Regions from separate parts of the Solwaraspora sp. WMMD406 genome, predicted to be linked through region 1. Evidence: riboswitches for the same ligand, from Rfam matches in the RefSeq annotation. Region 1 holds a riboswitch; the other holds the start of a gene.
What was found. A riboswitch is a leader RNA that binds a small molecule or an ion and turns the genes downstream of it on or off. The one in region 1 is predicted to bind cobalamin.

Region 1 (7,827 bases):
GAGCACCCGTGATCATCCGCCCCGCGAGTTCGCCGACCTGGTGGGGGTCGTCGGGCAGGACCCGCTCGCCGGCTTCACCACCGACACCGTCGAGGAGGAACTCGCCTACGGGATGGAACAACTCGCCGTCCCCGCCGCCGTGATGCGCAAGCGGGTCGAGGAGACCCTCGACCTGCTGGGCATTGCCGACCTGCGCCGCCGTCCGCTGCGTACCCTCTCCGGCGGGCAGCAGCAACGGGTGGCGATCGGGGCCGCCCTCACGGCGCACCCCATGGTGCTGATTCTCGACGAGCCCACGTCCTCGCTCGACCCCACGGCCGCGGAGGACGTCCTCGCGGCGATCACCCGTCTCGTCCACGATCTCGGCATCACCGTCGTCGTCGCCGAACACCGGCTGGAGCGGGTCGTCCAATACGCCGATCGCCTCATCTACCTCGCCGGCGACGCCACCGTGTCGTCCGGGACACCCGGCGACGTCCTGGCCACCGCCGTGGTCGCCCCACCGGTCGTCGAGTTGGGACGCCTCGTCGGCTGGAACCCGCTCCCGCTGTCGGTGCGCGACGCCCGACGCCGGGCCGGCGAGCTGCGTACCCGGCTCGCCGACACCGGGCCGCCACCAACCTGTCCCGACGCCACCGGTCCGGTCCTGCTGCGTGCCCGGGGGATCGTCGTCCGGTACGGTCCGGTCGTCGCCGTACGCGGCGTCGGCGTCGACTTCTCGGCGGGTTCGGTGACCGCGCTGATGGGCCGTAACGGATCAGGGAAGTCGTCCCTGCTGTGGGCGCTGCAGGGATCCGGTCCACGGCACGGCGGCCAGGTGGACGTCGGTGGGGTCGACCCTCGGGACCGACCGGCACACCGGGCCCGCGCCATCGTCGGGCTCGTTCCGCAGACTGCCAGTGATCTGTTGTATCTCGACAGCGTCGAGGCCGAATGCGCACAGGCCGACCGCGAGTCCGGCTCGCCGCCTGGCACATGCCGCGCGCTGCTCGACGATCTCGTGCCCGGCATCGGGGACCAGCAGCATCCCCGGGACCTGTCCGAGGGACAGAAGTTGGCCCTGGTCCTGGCCATCCAGCTGGCCGCCGCGCCCACCGTCGTCTTGCTGGACGAGCCGACCCGTGGCCTCGACTACCCCGGCAAGAGACACTTCGCGGCGTTGGTACGCCGCCTCGCCGCCGATGGACGCGCGGTCGTCGTCGCCACCCACGACGTGGAGTTCGTGGCGGCGGTCGCCGACCGGGTGCTCGTCATAGCCGAAGGGGAGATCGTCGCCGACGGCCCGACCGCCGAGGTCGTCGTCGCCTCTCCGGCGTTCGCGCCGCAGGTCGCGAAGATCCTGGCGCCCGCGCCGTGGCTCACCGTGGACCAAGTGGCCGCCGCGCTGGCCGGAACCACGGGATGAGCGGCGCGACGAAGGCCACCCGGACCAGCGGCCGGACGCTGGTGCGCGTCAAGGTACGCGGTGCGCTGGTGCTCGGCCTCGTGTCGACCGCCGGCCTGGCCATGTTCTTCTGGCCGTTGTTCGCCGCGCCCGCCCCGACCGCGATCGCGCACGCCGACGACGCTCCGCTGATGTTCGTGCTGATCCTGCCGCTGCTCATCGCCATCGTGTTGAGCGAGCTCACCTCCGGTGGGATCGACACCAAGACCCTGGCCATGCTCGGCGTACTGTCTGCCGTCAACGCCGCGCTCCGGCCGCTGGGCGCCGGTACGGCCGGTATCGAAACGGTCTTCTTCCTGCTCGTGCTCGCCGGTCGGGTGTTCGGCAGCGGGTTCGGGTTCGTGCTCGGCTGCACCAGTCTGTTCGCCTCGGCGCTGCTGACCGCGGGCGTCGGTCCGTGGCTGCCCTTCCAGATGATCGCCGCCGCCTGGGTCGGCCTCGGTGCCGGTCTGCTCCCGCGCCGCCCCAGGGGCAAGGCGGAAATCGCCCTGCTCGCCCTGTACGGAGTCGTGGCCGCCTACCTGTACGGCTTCCTGATGAACATGTGGTTCTGGCCGTACCTCGCCCAGGGCACCCAGCTCGACTTCGTCCCCGGCGACCCGGTTCTGGACAACCTGCACCGGTTCGCCGTCTTCACCGTCACCACCTCCACGTTCGGGTGGGACACCGGTCGCGCGCTGACCAACGGGGTCGCGCTCCTGCTCGCCGGCCCGGCGGTGCTGACCGTGCTCCGCCGGGCCGCCCGTCGGGCGGCCTTCGACGCGCCGGTGGAGTTCGACGCACTGGCGGAGGTCACCACGCCGGTGGAGGTCCCCACGCCGTCCCCTCCGCCGACGACGGCGGCGGACGTGGTCGCGCACCGCGCGGGCGACCCGCCCGGCCGATGATGCAAAATAGTGGCAACAGCACACTGATGGCACTACGGAGGGAACTTCTGTGGCCGTGTACACGTTGCCCGACATGCCCTACGACTACGGCGCGCTCGAACCCGCCATGTCCGGTGAGATCCTCGAACTGCACCACAGCAAGCACCACGCCGCATACGTCAAGGGCAGCAACGACGCGCTCGACCAGCTCGCCGAGGCGCGCGACAAGGGCGACTACTCGACGCTGGTCGGCCTGGAAAAGACCTTCGCCTTCAACCTCTCCGGCCACGTGCTGCACTCGATCTTCTGGAACAACCTCTCGCCCGACGGCGGTGACCGTCCCGACGGCGAGTTGGCCGCCGCGATCGACGAGCACTTCGGCTCGTTCGAGGCGTTCGCCGGTCAGCTGTCCACGGCCACCAAGGGCGTCCAGGGATCCGGCTGGGGCGTGCTCGCCTGGGAACCGCTGAGCCGACGGCTCATCGTCGAGCAGGTCTACGACCACCACGGCAACGTCGGTCAGGCGTCGACGCCGATCCTGGTCTTCGACGCCTGGGAGCACGCCTACTACCTGCAGTACCGTAACGTCCGCCCGGACTACGTCGACCGGCTCTGGGACCTGGTCGACTGGGCCGACGTCACGGCCCGGTTCACCGCCGCCCGCGCGGCGAAGCCGTTGATCTGACCGGTGGCGGATCACCCCGTACCCGCCGCGGCCGACGTCGTCCAGCGCGCCGCCGGCGTCATCGCCGCGCGACATCGCGGCGACCTCGACGGCGCCGAGGCACTGCTGGCGGACTTTCCCTCGGAACACGCCCGGACGCTCGGCTTCTACCTGCTCGCCGACCTCGCCCTCGGACTGGTCCGCGCCCAGAGCGGACAGACCATGGACGATCTCGTGCGGGAACTCTCGCTGCACCTGGCCGCAGGAACGCACCGGCCGCCGCCGACCGACTGACACCTCGGGCCGCGCTGGCACACCTCCCACGCCGGGCGGACTTCGGTGAAGTCCGCCCGGCGTGGTGTCGTCAGTCTCCCCGCACCCGCGCGGCGGCCGCGACCAGGTGCCGCAGCGACGCCTCGACCTCGGGGTATCCGCGAGTCTTCAAACCACAGTCCGGGTTGACCCACAGGCGGTCCGCCGGGACGGCCGCCACCGCGCGGCGTACCGCCTCGACCACCTCGTCCAGGGCCGGCACCCGGGGCGAGTGGATGTCCCACACCCCGGGGCCGACCCCCCGGCGGTATCCGATCGCGGCGAGGTCGTCGAGGACCTCCATCTTCGAGCGGGACGCCTCGATGCTGGTCACGTCGGCGTCGAGGGCGTCGATCGCGGTGATCACCTCACCGAACTCGGAGTAGCACAGGTGGGTGTGGATCTGCACGTCGTCGGCCACCCCGCTGGTCGCCAGGCGGAACGCGGCGACCGCCCAGTCCAGGTACGCCTGCTGGTCCGCCCGGCGCAGCGGCAGGGTCTCCCGCAGGGCCGGCTCGTCGACCTGGATCACCCCGATCCCGGCGGCCGCCAGGTCGCGGCACTCGTCGCGCAGGGCGAGCGCCACCTGATCGGCGGTGTCGGCCAGCGGTTGGTCCGTACGCACGAATGACCAGGCCAGGATGGTGACCGGGCCGGTCAGCATGCCCTTGACCGGCTTGTCGGTCAACGACTGGGCGTAGGCGGACCACTCGACCGTCATCGGCGCGGTGCGGGCCACGTCGCCGTAGATGATCGGTGGGCGGACGCAGCGGGAGCCGTACGACTGCACCCAGCCGTGCTCGGTGGCGGCGCACCCGTCGAGCTGCTCGGCGAAATACTGGACCATGTCGTTGCGTTCCGGTTCGCCGTGCACGAGCACGTCAAGGCCGAGCCGCTCCTGCAGCCGGACGACGTGGGCGACCTCGGCGCGCATCCGCTGGACGTAGCCGGCGTCGTCGAGCCGCCCGGCCCGGTGCTCGGCGCGGGCCGCGCGGAGTTCGGCGGTCTGCGGAAACGATCCGATCGTGGTGGTCGGCAACGCCGGCAGCGCCAACCGCCGCCGCTGGGCGGCTACCCGGTCGGCGTAGTCGCCGCGCTGGCGGTCCACCGGACGCAGGGCGGTGAGCCGGGTACGTACGTCGTCGTGCCGCCACCCCGCTGGTGCGGCCGGAGGCGGTGGCGGCAGCTGCCCGGTCCCGTCGCGCAGCGCGCGACCGAGCGCGACGACCTCGTCGACTTTTTGCCGGGCGAACGCCAGCCGCTCCGACAGCCGGGGATCCAGCCGGGTTTCGGCGGCCAGGTCGACCGGGACGTGCAGCAGCGAACAGGAGGTGGCGACGGCGACGTGATCGGCCAGTCCGGCGAGCACGGCGCCGGTCGCCACGGCGGCCCGCAGGTCGGTCCGCCAGATGTTGTGGCCGTCGACCAGCCCGGCCACGATGGTCCTGCCGCGCAGTGGGCCGGCGGCCGCCAGCCGCTTCACGTTGTCCGGGCCGGCGACCAGGTCGACGCCGATCGCCTCGACCGGAGTGGCCAGCAGAGCCGGCAGCGCGTCGCCGAGGTCGCCGAAGTAGGTGGCGACGAAGATCCGTGGCCGGTGCGTGAGGTCGCCCAGCCGGGTGTAGGCGCGGCGGAGCGCGGCTATCTCCTCGGGGCTGCGGTCGGTGACGTAGGCCGGCTCGTCGAGCTGCACCCAGGCCACGCCCGCGTCGGCCAGCGCGGTGAGGATCCGCGCGTACGTCTCGACCAGGTCGTCGAGGCGGGCGAACGGGTCGTGCCCCTTGGCCAGGAGCAGGAACGTGGCCGGCCCGACCAGCACCGGCCGGGTGACGACGCCCAGGTCACGTGCCTCGGCGTACTCGGCCAACGCCTTCGTCGGGTTCGCCGTGAACACGGTGTCGGGGCCGATCTCCGGCACCAGATAGTGGTAGTTGGTGGCGAACCACTTGGTCAGCTCCAACGCCGGCTCGGCGTCGACGCCCCGGGCCATCGCGAAGTAGGTGTCCAGTTCGGACAGGCCCAGTCGGGTGAACCGGTCGGGGATCGCGCCGACCGCGACGGCGGTGTCCAGGACGTGGTCGTAGTAGGAGAACGTGTTCGACGGGATCGCGTCGAGCCGGGCGTCGCGCAGGGTCCGCCAGACCTCGGCGCGCAGCGTGGCGGCGGTGTCCGCCAGGGCCGCCGCGTCGATACGGCCGGCCCAGTAGCTCTCGACGGCTTTCTTCAGCTCGCGGTTGGCGCCGATGCGCGGGTAGCCGAGCACGGTGCTCTGGCCGAAGGTGGTTGTCACCACAGGGTCCTTCCCTCGAAGTGCCCAGCGGCACGGGAAAAGAACCAGGGAGGAAAGCCGGCAACGGTACGGCTTCCGCCCCGGCCCTCCCGCGAGGCCGCCGGCGACGCACACCGGGCGGTGTGCGCAGCGCTGGCAGGTCTTCGGACTCGTGGGCGTGACCCGACTGGTCGCCTACTGGCCGTCGCTTCCCAGACCTCGCGGTCCAGTGCTTCGTTGACGGCGGTCGTTCCCACTTACCGCTGCGGGGCAGTCCCGGATTCGCACCGGGTTCCCTCTTGCGACGTTCCGCCTGGTGGGCGGAACGAACCAGCACCACCCGCCATCGTACGGGCACCTCGGCGGTGGCCGGACGAGGGCGGGTGGCAGCGGAGCCCGGCGGTCGGGACCGGACGGGAGCGGGAGCGGGAGCGGGTGGCGCCGACTCCGTTGGTCAGAAGTCGTCGTCGAAGGTGACCGATCCGGTCACCCCGACCTGGTACGCCGACACCCGGCGTTCGAAGAAGTTCGACAGTTCCTGCACGTCCTGCAGGTCCATGAAGGCGAACGGGTTGGTCGAGCCGTACATCGGTGCGATGCCGAGTGCGGCCAGCCGCCGGTCGGCGACGTGCTGCAGGTACTCGCGCATGTCGGTCAGGGACATCCCGGAGACGCCCTGTTCGAGCAGGTCGGCGGCGAACTGCACCTCGCACTCGACCGCCTCGGCGAGCATGTCCCGCACCTGCTGTTCCATCTCGGCGTCGAACAGGTCCGGCTCCTCGGCGCGGACGGTGTCCACCACGTCGAAGGCGAACGCCATGTGCATCGACTCGTCGCGGAACACCCAGTTGGTGCCCGACGCGAGACCGTTGAGCAGCCCCCGGGACCGCAAGAAGTACACGTAGGCGAAGGCGCCGTAGAAGAACAGGCCCTCGATGCAGGCGGCGAAGCAGATCAGGTTGAGCAGGAACGCCCGCCGGTCGGCGCGGGTACGCAGCTCCCGGAGCTCGAAGATCGAGTCGATCCACCGGAAGCAGAACTCGGCCTTGCGGGCGATCGACGGGATGTTCTCCACCGCCGCGAACGCCGCGAAGCGTTCCTGCTCGTCCGGCACGTAGGTGTCGAGCAGGTTGAGGTAGAACTGGACGTGCACCGCCTCCTCGAACAGCTGCCGGGACAGGTAGAGCCGACCCTCCGGCGAGTTGACGTGCTGGTAGAGGTTGAGCACCAGGTTGTTGGCCACGATCGTGTCGCCGGTGGCGAAGAACGCGACCAGTCGGGACACCAGGTGCCGCTCCGCTGGCGTGAGGCGGGCCAGGTCGGCGAGGTCGGAGTGCAGGTCGACCTCTTCGACGGTCCAGGTGTTCTTGATCGCGTCACGGAACCGGTCGAAGAACCGTGGATACCGCATCGGTCGCAGGGTCAGGTCCATGCCGGGGTCGAGCAGCAGGTGCCGCTCGCCCGGGGCGGCACCGGCGGCGGCACCCGCGGTGGTACGGGCGTCGGAGGCAGCGGTACGGGTGTCGGGAATCGTGGTCACTGGCAGGCCTCGCAGCTTTCGGGGTTTTCCAGGGAGCAGGCCAGCGCGTCATCGTCGCCGACCGCGATGGTCGGGGTGACGCCCGGGGTGGCGATGGCGACGGTGGCCTGCTGGATCCGGGTCGCGGGACGCGACCGCAGGTAGTAGGTGGTCTTCAGCCCGGATTTCCAGGCGTACAGGTACATCGACGACAGCTTGCCGATGGTGGGGGCGCTCATGAACAGGTTCAACGACTGCGATTGGTCGATGAACGGGGTCCGGGCGGCGGCCAGGTCGATCAGCGCCCGCTGCGGCAGCTCCCAGGCGGTACGGAACAGCTCCCGTACCTGCGGGGGAAGCTCCGCGATGCCCTGCACCGATCCCTCGGCCCGCTTGATCTGGTCGCGGATCGCCGCCGTCCACAGCCCGCGCGCCTTGAGCTCGCCGACCAGGTAGGTGTTGATCTGCAGGAACTCCCCGGACATGGTCTCGCGCTTGAACAGGTTGGACACCTGCGGCTCGATGCACTCGTAGCAGCCGGCGATCGAGGCGATCGTGGCGGTCGGCGCGATCGCGACCAGCAACGAGTTCCGCAGGCCGTGCGCGGCGATCGTCGCGCGCAGCGCGGCCCATCGTTGCACCTGCGCCGGCTCGGCACCCCACAGGTCCGGGTGCAGCTCGCCGCGCGCCGCCCGGGTCTCGGCGTACGCCGGATGCGGGCCGAACCGTTCGGCGAGTCCGGCCGAGGTCTCC
Region 2 (7,827 bases), 3.0 Mb from region 1:
ACCGCCGGACCGCCGACGTCGGGGCGACGGCCCGGCAGGCCATGATCGTCCGTTGATCGTCATCGACGCGGCCTCGCCGACGCCGCCGTACGAGCAGTTGCGGTCCCAGCTCGCGAAGCAGATCCAGGACCGGACGCTGGCCGTCGGCACCAGGCTGCCGACGGTCCGCCGGCTCGCCGCCGACCTCGGCCTCGCCGTGAACACCGTCGGGCGGGCGTACCGGGAGTTGGAGGAGGCCGGGCTGATCGAAACCCGGGGGCGGGCCGGCTCGTTCGTCTCCGCCGCCGGCGACCAGGCCTTGGAGCAGGCCCGCCGCGCCGCCCGCGACTACGCGACGATCATCGCTCGGGTCGGCATCGACCCGGCCGAAGCGGTTCGGATCGTCCAAGCGGCCCTCGGCCATCCGTCGACGCCGTGAACACGTTGACGCCGTGAACACGTTGACGCCGTGAACACGTTGACGCCGTGAACACGCGCTACGGGTGAGCGGCGTCGGCTTTCTGTCGCGGGTAACGACGGTGCCGCCAGCGGTCGATACCCACGTGCAGCACCAGCAACGGCAGGGCGCCCACCACGTACCAGGCCAGATCGGTGGCGTCGAAATGGGCGCCCAGGACCAGCCGCGCGAGCAGACTGCGCACGGACAGCTCCGCTGGTATTCCGGTCAGCTGGAACAGTTCGACGAGCCAGCAGAAAGCGACGGCGACCACCCCCGCCAGCGTTGGCGCGGCCCGGGGTGCCAGGACGAACACGCCGGCGTAGACCATCGACGCGTACAAAGCGGTGCCGGAGTACTGCCGCAGCGCACCGGAACTGTCCAGCACACCGTCCCCACTGGCCAGCACCCGGATGCCGAGCGCGATAGCGAGAAATCCGCCAGCGGCAGCCAGACCCGCCAGCCGTGCGCACCACCGGTCCGTCATCGGGCCACTTTAGACCGTGTGTCAGTAGGGGTTGTTGCTGGTCAACAGGTTGAGTCGGTCGGCGCGGCGGTAGCAGATCAGAGCGCATGCCAGGTGGAGGAATCCGAGGTAGTGGGAAGCCTTGCGGTCGTAGCGGCGGACCAGCCGTCGGAACCGGGTCATCCACTCGAGGCAGCGTTCGATGACGTAGCGGTGCCGGCCCAGCCGCTTCGACGACTCGACGCCCTTGCGCGCGATCCGTGCGACGATGCCGCGTGCGCGCAGCAGGTCGCGGCATTCGGGGTAGTCGTAGCCCTTGTCGCCGTGGAGTTTGGCCGGTCGTCGACGCGGCCGGCCGACCGGTTGACGCACTGGTGTGACGCCGTCGACCATGTCCTCGAGCATCCGGTGGTCGTTGAGGTTCGCGGCGGAGACGCCCACGTGCAGCGGCAACCCGCCCCGGTCGCTCATGGCGTGGATCTTGGAGCCGGGCTTGCCCCGGTCCACCGGGCTGGGCCCGGTCAGGTCCCCCTTTTCACCGCGCGTACGTGCATGCTGTCGACACTCACCCTCGACCAGTCGATCCGCCCGGCCGCGCCGAGGACATCGAGCGTCGCCCGGTGCAGGGCGGTCATCACCCCGGCCTCGACCCATTCGGCGAACCGGCGGTGCGCGGTGCGCCAGTGGACCGGGAACGAGGCGGGCAGCTTGCGCCACGAGCAGCCGGACTCCAGTACGTACAGGATCGCCGCGAGCATCGCCCGGTCATCGGTCCGCCGCCGGCCGCCGCCCTGGTGCCTTTCCGGGTGCGGCGGCAGCAACGGCCGCGCGAGGTGCCACAACGCGTCGGGGCAGTACTTCTCCACGTCATCCACACCACGTCAACGAATGACCTTGAACTTCAACAACCCCAAACGACACACGGTCTTAGGCGTTCTCCGCCGCTCCATCGTGGGCGACCATCGTGCACCTCAAGATCAATGTGAGCGTCATCGTTGTCATCCGGGGACTTTGACAACAATGACGCTCACATTGATCTTGAGCAGTCGATGACGCGGTGGCGCCTCGACCGACGACGTTCATCGGATGTCCGCAGCTCGGTGGGGCGGCGCAGGGTCAACGACTGGAAGCGGCAGTCGCCGTGGCCCGTCCAGGGCGTGGAAGTCGACGAGGTCGAACACGTTGGTGGCGTACCGCCGGATCTGCTCGTCGGTACGCAGCGAGAAGAACCGGGGCGGGTCGTGGTCGTCCCAGTCCGCGACGCCCTCGGTGCCGTCAACCTGGCGTCGATGCCTTTCGCGCGGCAGGCGACGACCATCGCCGCAGTGAGGTCGCTGGCCACCGTCACGAGTTGCGGATCTCCCTGCGAAATGTCTGGTACGAGAAGTATCCCGATCGTGTGATGATCAGCTTGGCATGGAACTTAGCGTAATGGATATTGATATGACCATGTGACAGGTGGTGCAGTTGTGCTCACTAGCGGGATCCTCCCCACCCCCAGGAGGTCTACATGCGATTCCGCCCCTCGACTTCGACAGCCACCTCGATGCGAAGGACGATCGTCCTGGCCATCGCTGGTGTCGTCGGGATCTTCGCCATCGTCACCGGCCCGGTGTCGGCCGATCCCAAACCGACAGGTGTCGACCGCGACTCGATCGCCGGCCCGTACCGGGTGCTCGGGCCGAAGACCTTCGCCGACCGCGACGCGGTGGCCAAGACCGGTGCCGCGATCGACTACATCGAGCACGGCGTCCTCAACATCACCGCGACCCGTGCCGAGATCAGGGCGATCGAGGCGCTCGGCTTCGAGGTCGAAGCGGTCCGCGCCCCGGCCCGTGACACCGGCGACGTGGGCACGATGGACTTCCCGCCCTCGGACTCGGCCTACCACAACTACGCCGAGATGACCGCCGCCGTGAACAAGGTCGTCGCGGACCATCCGACCATCGCCCGCAAGATCAGCATTGGTACGTCGTACGAGGGCCGGGACCTGATGGCGGTCAAGATCTCCGACAACGTCGCCACCGACGAGAACGAACCGGAGATCCTGTTCAACTCACAGCAGCACGCCCGTGAGCACCTCACCGTCGAGATGGCGATCTACCTGCTCAACCTGTTCACCGACAGCTACGGCAGCGACTCCCGGATCACCAACATCGTCAACAACCGGGAACTGTGGATCATCCCGAGCGTCAACCCGGACGGCAGCGAGTACGACATCGCCACCGGCTCCTACCGGTCCTGGCGCAAGAACCGGCAGCCGAACAGCGGCGCCCTGGCGGTCGGCACCGACCTCAACCGCAACTGGGGCTACCTGTGGGGCTGCTGCGGCGGCTCGTCCGGCTCCCCGTCGTCGGACACCTACCGCGGTCCGTCGGCGTTCTCCGCGCCGGAGACCCAGGCGCTGCGCAACTTCGTCAACAGCCGGGTCGTCGGCGGCACCCAGCAGATCAAGGCCAACATCGACTTCCACTCCTACTCGGAGCTGGTGCTCTGGCCGTTCGGCTGGACCACCGCCAACACCCCCAGCGGAATGACCGCCGACCAGTACAACACCTTCGCCACCATCGGCGGCCAGATGGCCGCCACCAACGGCTACACCCCCGAACAGGCGTCCGACCTCTACATCACCGACGGCAGCAGCATCGACTGGATGTGGGCCGAACACGACATCTGGGCGTACACCTTCGAGCTGTACCCCGGCTCGTCCGGTGGCGGTGGCTTCTACCCGCCCGACGAGGTGATCCCGACGCAGACCGCCCGTAACCGGGAGGCCGTGCTGATCCTCAGCGAGTACGCCGACTGCCCGTACCGGGCGATCGGCAAGGAGAGCCAGTACTGCGGCGGCGGCCCGGTCGACCCGCCGGGCACCACCGTCTGGTCGGACACCTTCGAGACCGCGACCGGCTGGACCACCAACCCCAGCGGTACGGACACCGCCAGCACCGGGCAGTGGGAGCGGGGCGCGGCCCAGGCCACCAGCTCCGGCGGGGCGCTGCAACTCACCCCGTACCAGGGCAGCAACAGCCTGGTCACCGGCCGGCTGGCCGGTTCGTCGGCCGGTGCGTACGACATCGACGGCGGAGTGACCACCGCCCAGTCGCCGGCGATCAGCCTGCCGTCGAGCGGCACGTTGACCCTGTCGCTGGCCTGGTACCTGGCGCATCTCAACAACTCGTCGTCGGCGGACTACTTCCGGGTCAGTGTGGTGCACAGCGGTGGCACGACCACCCTGTTCAACCAGGCCGGCGCGGCCAGCAACCGCTACGGCTCGTGGTCGACCGGCAGCTACAACCTGACCCCGTACGCGGGTCAGTCGGTGCGCATCGTCGTCCAGGCGGCGGACGCCTCCACCGCCAGCCTGGTCGAGGCCGCCATCGACAACGTGACGATCACCCGGTCCTGATCCACCACGTTCGCGTCGACACCGATGATCGGGCGGGTCGCGGTGCGGTGTACGTCACCGTACGGCGGCCCGCCCGCTGTCGCGGTTAAGGCAGCTCACCGGTGGTGGGTTACGGTGCTACCCGACCACCCCGCAGCGAAGCCGGTGCGAATCCGGCGCTGTCCCGCAACTGTGATGCCCCGACCTGTCGGGGTGAGCCAGGTCGCCTGCGGAGCGGTCGCGAACCGCGCTCTCGAGGAAGGGCGCCTCGCCACGTGGCCGGGTCAGCAGCACGGACTCCGACCTGTCGGCGAAGCACCAGCCCTCGACCGACAGGAGGACCAGATGAGCAGACCCCGTTGGCGGACCGCCGCCATGACCCGTACCGATGCCCGAACCGCCGCCCGGACCGGACTACGCGCCGCCGCGATCGCCGCCGCGCTGGCCCTCACCGTCGCTGGCTGCGGCGGCGGCGCGACCGATGACGAACCGCAGGCCGAGTCGAGTCCGAGCGTCGCCGCCGGTTTTCCGGTGACGGTCGGCGAACTCACCCTGGACGAACGGCCGGAACGGATCGTGGCGCTGTCGCCGACCGCGACCGAGATGCTGTTCGCCATCGGCGCGGGCGACCAGGTCGTCGCCGTCGACGACAACTCCAACCATCCGGCGGGCGTACCCACCACCGACCTGTCCGGGTTCACCCCCAACGCCGAGGCGATCGCCACCTACGAACCGGACCTGGTGGTGCTCTCCGGTGACACCAACGGCGTGGTGGCCGGCCTGACCCGGTTGACCATCCCGGTCTACCTGGCGTCGGCGGCGGTGACCCTGGACGACACGTACCGCCAGATCAGTGAACTCGGTGCGCTGACCGGGCAGGTCGACGCGGCGAACGACCTGGTCGAGGGCATGCGTACGGAGATCGACAAGCTGGTCGCGGACGCGCCGAAACCCGCCGAACCGCTCTCCTACTACTACGAACTCGATCCGACGTTCTACACGGTGACCAGTGAGACCTTCATCGGTGCGCTGTTCGACATGGTCGGGCTGGTCAACATCGCCGACCCGGCGGACGCCGACGGGGCGGCCGGCGGCTACCCCCAACTGTCGGCCGAAGCGGTGATCGACGCCGACCCGGATCTGATCTTCCTCGCCGACACCAAGTGCTGCCAGCAGACCGCCGAGACGGTCGCCGACCGGGCCGGCTGGTCGACGATCACGGCCGTCCGCGACGGACAGGTCGTCGAACTCGACGACGACATCGCCTCGCGGTGGGGTCCACGCGTGGTCGACCTGGTACGCGCGATCGTCGACGCCGTCGACGCGGCCGCCTCCTGAGGTGACGTCCGCCGGAACCGGCCAGGCCGGGGCGATGGTGCCGCGTCGTCACCGCCCCGGCCTGACGGCGGGCTGGTTCGCCGGCGCGCTGCTCGCCGTCGTGCTGGCCGTGGTCGCCGGGCTGGCCTTCGGGCCGGCCAGCCTGCCGCCGGTGCGGGTCGCCGCCGAACTGCTCAACCTCCTGCCCGGTGCGCAGGTCGACAGCGGACTGAGCGAGCGGCAGATCGCCATCGTCACCCAGCTGCGACTGCCCCGGGTCGTGCTGGCATTGCTTGTCGGCGGCATGCTGGCGTTGGCCGGCGGCTGCTACCAGGGGGTGTTCCGCAACCCGCTGGCCGACCCGCACCTGCTCGGCGTGGCAGCCGGTGCCGGCCTGGCGGTCACCGCCGTGATCGCGCTGCGACCCGGCAGCGGGGTGCTGACCGGGCTGCCGGTGACGGTGCCACTGGCCGCCTTCGTCGGCGCGATCGGCGCCGTCGCCCTGACCTACCTGCTCGGCGCGGCCGGCGGCCGAGACCGGTCCACCGCGACGCTGATCCTCGCCGGGGTCGCCGTGTCGGCGTTCCTCGCCGCCGGGCAGACCTACCTGCTGCAACGCAACGTGGACACCATCCGCGAGGTCTACTCCTGGCTGCTCGGTCGGCTCGCCACCGACGGCTGGCACGAGGTCCGGCTGATTCTGCCGTACGCGGTGCTCGCCGGCCTGGTGGTGCTGGTCCACGGCCGGGAGCTCGACGTGCTGTCGGTCGGCGACGACGAGGCGGCCAGCCTCGGCCTGCACCCCCAACGGTCCCGCTACCTGCTGCTCACCGCCGCGTCACTGGGCACCGCCGCCGCGGTGTCGGTGTCCGGGCTGATCGGCTTCATCGGGCTGATCGTGCCGCATCTGGTCCGGCTGGTCGCCGGCAGCAGCTACCGGATCATCCTGCCGCTGTCGATGCTGCTCGGCGGGGCGTTCCTCACCGTGACCGACGTGGTGGCCCGGACCGTCGCCGCCCCGGCGGAAATCCCGATCGGGGTGGTCACCGCCTTCTTCGGTGCCCCGTTCTTCGTGCTGGTGCTGCGGACCGCCCGCCGGGCGGTGGTGATGTGACCGTCCGGCGGCCGGTCGCCGGCCCTCCGGTGGTCGCCGGCACCCCGCCGGTCGAGGCGCGCGACCTGCGGATCCGGCTCGGCGGGACGCCGGTACTGAGCGGTATCGACCTGCGGGTGGCCGCCGGCGAATGGGTGGCGGTGATCGGCCCGAACGGCGCCGGCAAGTCGACGCTGTTGCGGGCCGTCGGCGGACTGCTACCGGCCGGCGGCGACCTCGACCTGTTCGGTACGCCGATCACCCGACTCAGCCGCCGGGAACGGGCTCGGCTGGTGGCCACCGTCGTGCAGACGCCGTCGATCCCGGCCGGGATGCCGGTCGCCGACTACGTGCTGCTCGGCCGGACGCCGTACATCCCCACGTTGGGCCGGGAATCCGCCGCCGACCTGGCGGCGGTGGGCGAGGTGCTCGACCGGCTCGACCTGACCGGGTTCGCCGACCGACGCCTGAGCACGCTCTCCGGTGGTGAACGCCAGCGGGTGCTGCTGGCCCGGGCACTGGCCCAGGGCGCCCCGCTGCTGCTGCTCGACGAGCCGACCAGCGCGCTGGACATCGGTCATCAGCAGGAGGTGCTGGAGTTGGTCGACGAGCTACGGCGCGACCGGGGGCTGAGCGTCGTGGCGACCATGCACGACCTGTCGGTGGCCGGCGAGTACGCCGACCGGCTGGTGCTGCTCGCACAGGGCCGGGTGGCCGCCGACGGACCGCCGGCCGAGGTGCTCACCGAGGAGAACCTGGCCCGCCACTACCGCGCCCGGGTACGGGTGATCGCCGGTGAACGGGGCCCGCTGGTGGTCCCGATCCGAGCCGCCGGCAGGACTGCCGGCCGCCGGTAGGACCTCCGCCCGGCCGGGATCACTGGCCGGCGAGCCGGATCACCGAGAAGAACGCACCCTGGGGATCGTTGAGCACAGCGAACCGGCCGTGCGGCAGATCGGTCGGCTCGACCGACACCGTGCCGCCGAGCGCGGTGGTGTGCGCGACCGTCGCGTCGCAGTCGTTGACCGCGAAGTAGACCATCCAGTGCGCGGGTAGGTCGGCCGGCCAGTCGTCACCGACCATCGGCATCATCCCGGCGACCGGATCCTCGTCGACCAGCCACTCGGTGT

Region 2: linked by a shared signal. The riboswitch ahead of O7632_RS04110 (ABC transporter substrate-binding protein) and the one ahead of metE (5-methyltetrahydropteroyltriglutamate--homocysteine S-methyltransferase) in region 1 are both predicted to bind cobalamin.

Annotation. Positions count from the first base shown of each region.
Region 1 is NZ_JARUBF010000001.1:3,899,091-3,906,917, forward strand. It holds gene O7632_RS17150 (ABC transporter ATP-binding protein) at 1-1,405, shown strand, start outside; gene O7632_RS17155 (ECF transporter S component) at 1,402-2,331, shown strand; gene O7632_RS17160 (superoxide dismutase) at 2,381-2,995, shown strand; gene O7632_RS17165 (superoxide dismutase) at 2,999-3,268, shown strand; gene metE (5-methyltetrahydropteroyltriglutamate--homocysteine S-methyltransferase) at 3,339-5,576, opposite strand; cobalamin riboswitch at 5,693-5,905, opposite strand; gene O7632_RS17175 (ribonucleotide-diphosphate reductase subunit beta) at 6,010-7,095, opposite strand; gene O7632_RS17180 (ribonucleoside-diphosphate reductase subunit alpha) at 7,092-7,827, opposite strand, start outside.
Region 2 is NZ_JARUBF010000001.1:912,478-920,304, forward strand. It holds gene O7632_RS04080 (hypothetical protein) at 1-56, shown strand, start outside; gene O7632_RS04085 (GntR family transcriptional regulator) at 53-418, shown strand; gene O7632_RS04090 (DUF2809 domain-containing protein) at 477-923, opposite strand; one part of gene O7632_RS04095 (IS5 family transposase) at 945-1,429, opposite strand; one part of gene O7632_RS04095 (IS5 family transposase) at 1,429-1,768, opposite strand; partial or broken gene O7632_RS04100 (SAM-dependent methyltransferase) at 2,005-2,179, opposite strand; gene O7632_RS04105 (M14 family zinc carboxypeptidase) at 2,449-4,308, shown strand; adenosylcobalamin (AdoCbl) riboswitch at 4,418-4,557, shown strand; gene O7632_RS04110 (ABC transporter substrate-binding protein) at 4,663-5,625, shown strand; gene O7632_RS04115 (iron ABC transporter permease) at 5,660-6,718, shown strand; gene O7632_RS04120 (ABC transporter ATP-binding protein) at 6,748-7,554, shown strand; gene O7632_RS04125 (VOC family protein) at 7,574-7,827, opposite strand, start outside.